Regions from separate parts of the Methylocaldum szegediense genome, predicted to be linked through region 2. Evidence: predicted binding sites of a transcription regulator. Region 2 holds the regulator's gene; the other holds the start of a gene.
The links. Region 2 encodes HrcA, which represses chaperone genes, less so after heat shock. Its sites were predicted from a motif close to TNTTAGCACTCNNNNNNNNNGAGTGCTAANA; they were not measured.

Region 1: groES (co-chaperone GroES) is a predicted target of HrcA. The motif match lies at 2,106-2,136, and genes of this name have one in related genera.

Annotation. Positions count from the first base shown of each region.
Region 1 is NZ_OX458333.1:4,150,371-4,153,792, forward strand. Features, by position in the region: gene groL (chaperonin GroEL) at 86-1,714, opposite strand; gene groES (co-chaperone GroES) at 1,759-2,049, opposite strand; gene QEN43_RS18025 (DUF2905 domain-containing protein) at 2,328-2,543, opposite strand; gene QEN43_RS18030 (VWA domain-containing protein) at 2,547-3,422, opposite strand, start outside.
Region 2 is NZ_OX458333.1:3,453,200-3,456,621, reverse strand. Features, by position in the region: gene QEN43_RS14845 (NAD(+) kinase) at 1-259, opposite strand, end outside; gene bfr (bacterioferritin) at 320-784, opposite strand; gene hrcA (heat-inducible transcriptional repressor HrcA) at 952-2,010, shown strand; gene grpE (nucleotide exchange factor GrpE) at 2,104-2,736, shown strand; gene dnaK (molecular chaperone DnaK) at 2,814-3,422, shown strand, end outside.

The DNA of each region.
Region 1 (3,422 bases), 700 kb from region 2:
CGTTCGACTTCATCGCTCATCGGAAATGAAAAAGCCCTGCCGGAAACGGCAGGGCTTTGATGTCTTCGTCCGTGAAATCGACCGATTACATCATGTCGTCCATGCCGGCTCCCGGCATTCCGGCCGCCTTTTCCTTTTTCGGCAGCTCGGCCACCATCGCTTCCGTGGTGAGCATCAGACCAGCCACGGACGCTGCGTTCTGCAGCGCGGAACGGGTGACCTTGGTCGGGTCGAGGATACCCATCTGGATCATGTCGCCGTATTCGCCAGTTGCGGCGTTGTAGCCGAAGGTGCCTTCGCCTTCCTGAACCCGGTTCAGAACGACCGAAGGCTCTTCGCCGGCGTTGGCGACGATTTGGCGCAGCGGCTCCTCAATTGCACGGCGCAGGATGGCGATACCCACGGTTTGGTCGTGGTTCTTGCCCTGCAGATCCTTCAGCGCTTTTTGAGCTCGGATGAAAGCGACGCCGCCGCCCGGAACGATGCCTTCTTCAACCGCGGCACGGGTTGCGTGCAGCGCGTCTTCCACGCGGGCTTTCTTTTCTTTCATCTCGACTTCGGTTGCCGCGCCGACCTTGATTACGGCAACACCGCCGGCCAGTTTAGCGACACGCTCCTGCAATTTCTCGCGATCGTAGTCCGAAGTGGTGTCTTCAATCTGTTTGCGGATCTGTTCGACGCGAGCCTTGATGTCTTCGGCTTTGCCGGCGCCATCGACGATGGTAGTGTTTTCCTTGTTGACTTGTACCTTCTTCGCGCTACCCAAGTCGTTGAGGTCGACCTTTTCAAGGCTGAGCCCCAACTCTTCGGAGATCACACGGCCACCGGTCAGGATGGCGATGTCCTCCAACATGGCCTTGCGGCGATCGCCGAAGCCCGGTGCCTTGACCGCGCAAACCTTGAGGATGCCGCGCATGTTGTTGACCACCAAAGTCGCCAGCGCTTCGCCCTCGACGTCCTCGGCAACGATCAACAGCGAGCGACCGGCCTTGGCCACTTTTTCAAGCAGCGGCAGCAAATCGCGGATGTTGGAGATTTTCTTGTCATGCAGCAGGATATACGGGTTTTCGAGCTCGACGCTCATGGTCTCCTGCTGATTGATGAAATAGGGCGAGAGATAGCCGCGATCGAACTGCATACCTTCGACGACGTCCAGTTCGTTTTCCAAACCGGACCCTTCCTCGACGGTGATCACGCCTTCCTTACCCACTTTATCCATAGCGTCGGCGATAATCTTGCCGATGCTTTCGTCGGAGTTGGCAGAGATGGTGCCGACCTGAGCGATCGCTTTGCTGTCGGTGCAGGGCTTAGAAAGTTTTTTCAGCTCTTCGACGACCACGCTGACCGCCTGATCGATGCCGCGTTTGATATCCATCGGGCTTGAACCCGCAGCCACGGATTTCAAACCTTCGCGGACTATGGCTTGGGCCAGAACGGTCGCCGTGGTGGTGCCGTCGCCAGCGACATCGGAGGTCTTCGAAGCGACTTCCTTCACCATCTGGGCGCCCATATTTTCGAACTTGTCTTTCAGCTCGATCTCTTTTGCGACCGAAACGCCGTCTTTGGTGACGGTGGGCGCGCCGAAGCTCTTTTCGAGTACGACATTCCGGCCTTTCGGGCCAAGGGTTTGCTTCACGGCATCGGCCAGAATGTTAACACCAGCCAACATGCGGTGGCGGGCATCATCGGAAAAACGGACTTCTTTAGCTGCCATCAGTTAATTCCTCCAAGTATCGGTCTGAATGTTAATGTCGTGGATCAGGCTTCGAATACGCCCATAATGTCGTCTTCGCGCAGCATCAGATATTCGGTTCCGTCGATTTTCACCTCGGTACCGGCATACTTGCCGAACAAGACTTTGTCACCGACTTTTACATCCAGTGCGCGTACCTGACCGTTATCTAGGATTTTTCCGTTTCCTACAGCTACCACTTCACCTTTGATGGGCTTTTCCTTTGCGGTGTCGGGAATGACGATCCCGCCTGGAGACGTTTTCTCTTCTTCCCAGCGTTTTACGACGACACGGTCATGCAAGGGACGAATTTTCATGATGACTGTTTGCTCCTTGAAGTAATGTTGAATCTCGAAAAAAGCCGCGATAGCGATGTTAGCACTCGCTAGCGAAGGCTGCTAACAATATAGTGACGGCAACTTAGTTTTCAAGTGGCCCAACATGAAATTTCGATTAAGGCTTGGGGCCGAGGAAAGGAAGGCCGGTAGAGCTTTACGCAAAAAAACGAAAGGTCCTATTGTCTGTAGAAGCTTGGGAATGCAGTCGAGTGGATGAATGTGACGGTGGCGATAGCCTGGTTATCGGTTCCGGCGGCCTAGCGACGAAAGAACAAATTGATCACCAGTGTCAGCACGAGGCTGATGATGATCATGGAGGTAATGGGGATGAAGATGTACTTGTTTTCGTCTTGAATCCGGATATCACCGGGCAGTTTCCCGAACCAGCTGAAAATTCCTGGAGCGTACGACAGGATCAGTCCGAGCAGAAACAAGCCGATACCGACGAAGATAAGGATTTTTCCAATAGACACGGTTCAAACCCTCTTTGAACTTTCATCACCAGCCACTAGGTAGACCGAAGCGAACAGCAAGAGTGCCGCAAGCCCCAGCAACCATCGAATGTCGGTCCAGGTGGTCCGGCGTTCAGCGAATTCCGGCGCGCGCAATGCCTCCATGAGAGCTTGCGGTGTTTCCAGACGATGGTAGCGGAGTCCTGTTGTTGCGCTCAGTTCACGCAGATGGTTTTCATCCAGCCAGGAAAGGTAATAGCCCTCATGCGGAAGGCGGGGGGCAGCCTCCGTCGTTTGGTATGCGGTGGTGGATTCCGGTATTTGCGCGATATCGGTATTTTCCCAATAACCGATGAGCCGGTTTTCACGATCGTATTTCGGGACAGTGGTTGGTTGCAGGCCGCCCACGCCCACGATGAGACCCGCAATTTCCCCGGGCTTTTCAAAAAAATTCGGGCGTATGGTCTGCGGTGGTGCTTCCTGGCCGTCGGTGAAGAACGCGAGCCGAACGCTGGGATCGCGTTTCTTGATGTCCCGGATCGCCGCATAAATCCCTTGCTCTATAAAGCTGTTGGCCGCCCAGGCCATACGCCAATCGATATGGGCGAGCACGTCGTCGATCACGGGCAGGTGTTCGCAAACCTCAATGGGTTCGAACAGTAGTTGAACGCTCCGAGTCGTAAAAATTCCGAGGCCGACTTCAGAACCGCAAGGCAGTTCACGTACCGCTTGACGGATCGATTCCTTAGCGAAATTGAGCCGGTCCGGCGGCATGTTATCGACATGATAATCGCGCACGTTCATGCTCTGGGTTACGTCGACCACGAACGCGTAGCGGTAAACCTGCTGTGGCAAAGGGAGTTTCGGCTCGGCAAAGGTCCATGCGACGAGTACGGCGGC
Region 2 (3,422 bases):
TGAACTTCACCAGCACACGCGCAGCCGATAACAGTGTGCCATCACCCCCTACAACAATCGCTAGGTCGCAACGCTGCCCCACTTCGGAAACGGTGCATGTCTCCGGTGAAAAATCGGCTACAAAATGAGCGCAGCCCCTTTCCACCCATACACACAGACCTCTCCCGACAAGATACCGGTAAAGTCCAGAAAGGGTTTCGGCAATGCGTGGTGCGTCGGGCTTTCCGACCAAGGCCACGTTCCGGAAAATAGACGACATAGGTTTTCGATGCAGCGAATTTCCGGTGTACCTGTAAACCTGGCCAGCCCGTACCGGAATCTACATTTGAGACTGCAGATAATTCTGCAGACCGACTTTTTGAATCAATTCCACTTGAGTCTCAAGCCAGTGGACATGCTCTTCCTCGTCTTCGAGTATCTCTTCCAGAAGATCTCGGGATACGTAATCTCCGGCTTTTTCGCAGAACTCGACGGCTTCCCGCAGCGAAGACGTACTTTGAAGTTCCAATTGAAGGTCACAACCAAGCGTCTCTTCCGGGTTCTCGCCGATTTTCAAATGTCCTAAATCCTGCAAATTCGGCAGTCCCTCAAGAAACAATATACGCTCGATCAACTTATCGGCACGCTTCATCTTGCCGATCGATGCGGCGTATACGCGTTGACCGAGCTTTTCCAATCCCCAGTTCTTGTGCATTCTCGCGTGAAGGAAGTACTGGTTGATGCCGGTCAACTCGTTACCGAGTACGCGATTGAGATAGTTGAGGACCGTCGAGTCGCCTTGCATGAATGTCTCCTTGGAGCCGCTTGCGTCTGCCCACAAAGTTCGACTACATCTTAGATTAGACGCGCGTTGAGCGATATGGTATGAGCTTCTTGACACATTATCTAGGGGTTGCTAATTTTCTAGCACTCGATGGTTTCGAGTGCTAACCCTGCCATTCGAGGATACCGGTGCCTAAATATCCCCAATTGAGCGAACGAGCACAGCACTTGCTTAAAGTGTTGGTGGAGCGCTATATCGGTGAAGGCCAACCGGTCGGTTCGCGTGCCTTGGCTCGCGAAACCGGGCTAAATTTAAGCCCGGCAACCATCCGCAACATCATGGCGGACCTTGAAGATATCGGGTTGGTCACGTCGCCGCACACATCGGCTGGACGCATGCCAACAGTGACCGGCTACCGTTTTTTCGTCGACACCTTGCTGACTATTAAGCCTTTGCAGCAAGAGATCGTCCACCAGCTTCGCCAAGAACTAAGCACCCAGGAAGACCCCCAAGACTTGATCGACGCGGCATCTCGCGCGCTTTCGGAAATCACACATATGGCGGGTCTAGTAATGCTGCCGCGCCGAGAAAGCGTTGCCTTCAAACACATTGAATTTATCCCGCTGTCCGAACAACGCCTTTTGGTCATCTTGGTAACGAATGAGCAAGAAGTCCACAATAAGATCATTCACACGTCTCGCCAATTCTCTGCTGCCGATCTGCAAGCGGCGGCGAATTTCCTCAATTCCACTTATGGCGGCAAGGATTTGAGTGCAATTCGCGAGAGTCTATTCAATGACTTGCAGGAAATGCGGAACCGGCTGAGTCAGGAAATTATAGATGCAGCTGAGTTTGCCGATTTAGCAATCAAAGAGAGAGGAAAACGTCGGAAGCCGTTTGTTCTGACCGGCGAGTTCAACCTGATGGATTTTGCCGATTTGGCCAACATGGAACGGCTTCGTTCGTTATTTGAAGCATTTCATCAGAAGGAAGACCTAGTTCACCTGTTAGACCGCTGCCTGGAAACTCCTGGTGTAAAGATCTTCATCGGCGAGGAATCAGGTTATCGTGCATTGGACCAGTGCAGCCTCGTAACCGCATCTTATTCAATGAATGGAGAAACGGTAGGCGTACTGGGCGTCATCGGTCCCACTCGCATGGCGTATGAACGGGTTATCCCGTTAGTCGACGTCACAGCGAAATTGTTGGGGGCCGCCTTGAATCAAAAATCACTGTCCCCATCTTAATCTTTAATTCATTCATTAATTCACTTTGGTAGAAATAGCTGACCTGGTGCGTAGACGCACCAGGTTCGCTGTTTTTTTAAACGGAGCGTATCTATGAGCAAAGACCAGGCTTCGCCCGAATCGACGCCCAACGCACCAGATCAAGCGACTCAACCCGCATCTGTCGATGCGCCAATCGAGACGAAAGAAACCGAAAAGAAAGAAGGTATTATCGAACCGGCTCCAATCGAACAACTTGCGGAACAATTGGCTGAAGCAACTCGGCGGGCAAATGAAAACTGGGATAAGTTCCTTCGAACACAGGCCGAGTTGGAGAACCTGCGCCGCCGTTCGGAAAAGGAACTCCAGAATGCCAACAAATATGCGCTCGAGAAATTTTCGAAAGAGCTGCTGAACGTGGTTGATAGCCTCGAACTGGGCCTACAAGCCGCTGCAGGAGAAAGCACGGACGTGGCGAAATTGCGTGAAGGAATGGAACTCACGCTAAAGCAGTTGAATACGGTACTGGAAAAATTCGGTATCAGAGCCGTGGACCCAATGGGCGAAAAGTTTAATCCCGACTTGCATCAAGCCATGGCGATGCAGCCGGCTGCGGACAGCGAGCCCAACACGGTGATAAAGGTTTTCCAGAAAGGCTATCTCCTACATGATCGCCTGTTGCGTCCGGCCATGGTGGTGGTCGCCCAAGCCGCCGTAGAACCCACACGTATCGACGAGCAAGCTTGAAATCCGCATGGCCGCCCCCACATTAGCGCTAAATCCACATCCTTCCCGACAAGCTATCGATTAATTTGGAGAATTAAATGGCGAAGATTATTGGCATCGACTTGGGCACCACCAATTCCTGTGTGGCCATTCTCGAAGCGGGCAAACCGCGCGTGATCGAAAATGCCGAGGGCGCTCGCACCACCCCTTCAATAGTAGCCTTCACGCCCGACAATGAAGTATTGGTGGGGCAATCCGCTAAACGGCAGGCGATCACCAATCCGAAGAACACCCTATACGCGGTCAAACGCCTCATCGGACGCCGGTTCAAGGATTCCGAGGTACAAAAAGACATACATCTCGTTCCTTACAAGATCGTCGAAGCCGATAACGGAGACGCTTGGATCGAGGTTAATGGCAAAAAGATGGCGCCACCGGAAATCTCGGCACGCGTGTTGATGAAGCTGAAAAAGGATGCCGAAGCGTTTCTGGGCGAAGAGGTTAAAGAGGCGGTCATTACGGTACCGGCTTACTTTAACGACTCCCAGCGCCAGGCAACAAAAGATGCAGGTCGCATCGCCGGGCTCGACGTCAAACGTATTATCAACGAGCCTACCGCGGCAGCGATGGCCTTTGGTTTGGATAGAAAGCACGGAGACGTTAAAGTTGCCGTCTACGATCTCGGCGGTGGTACGTTCGACATATCC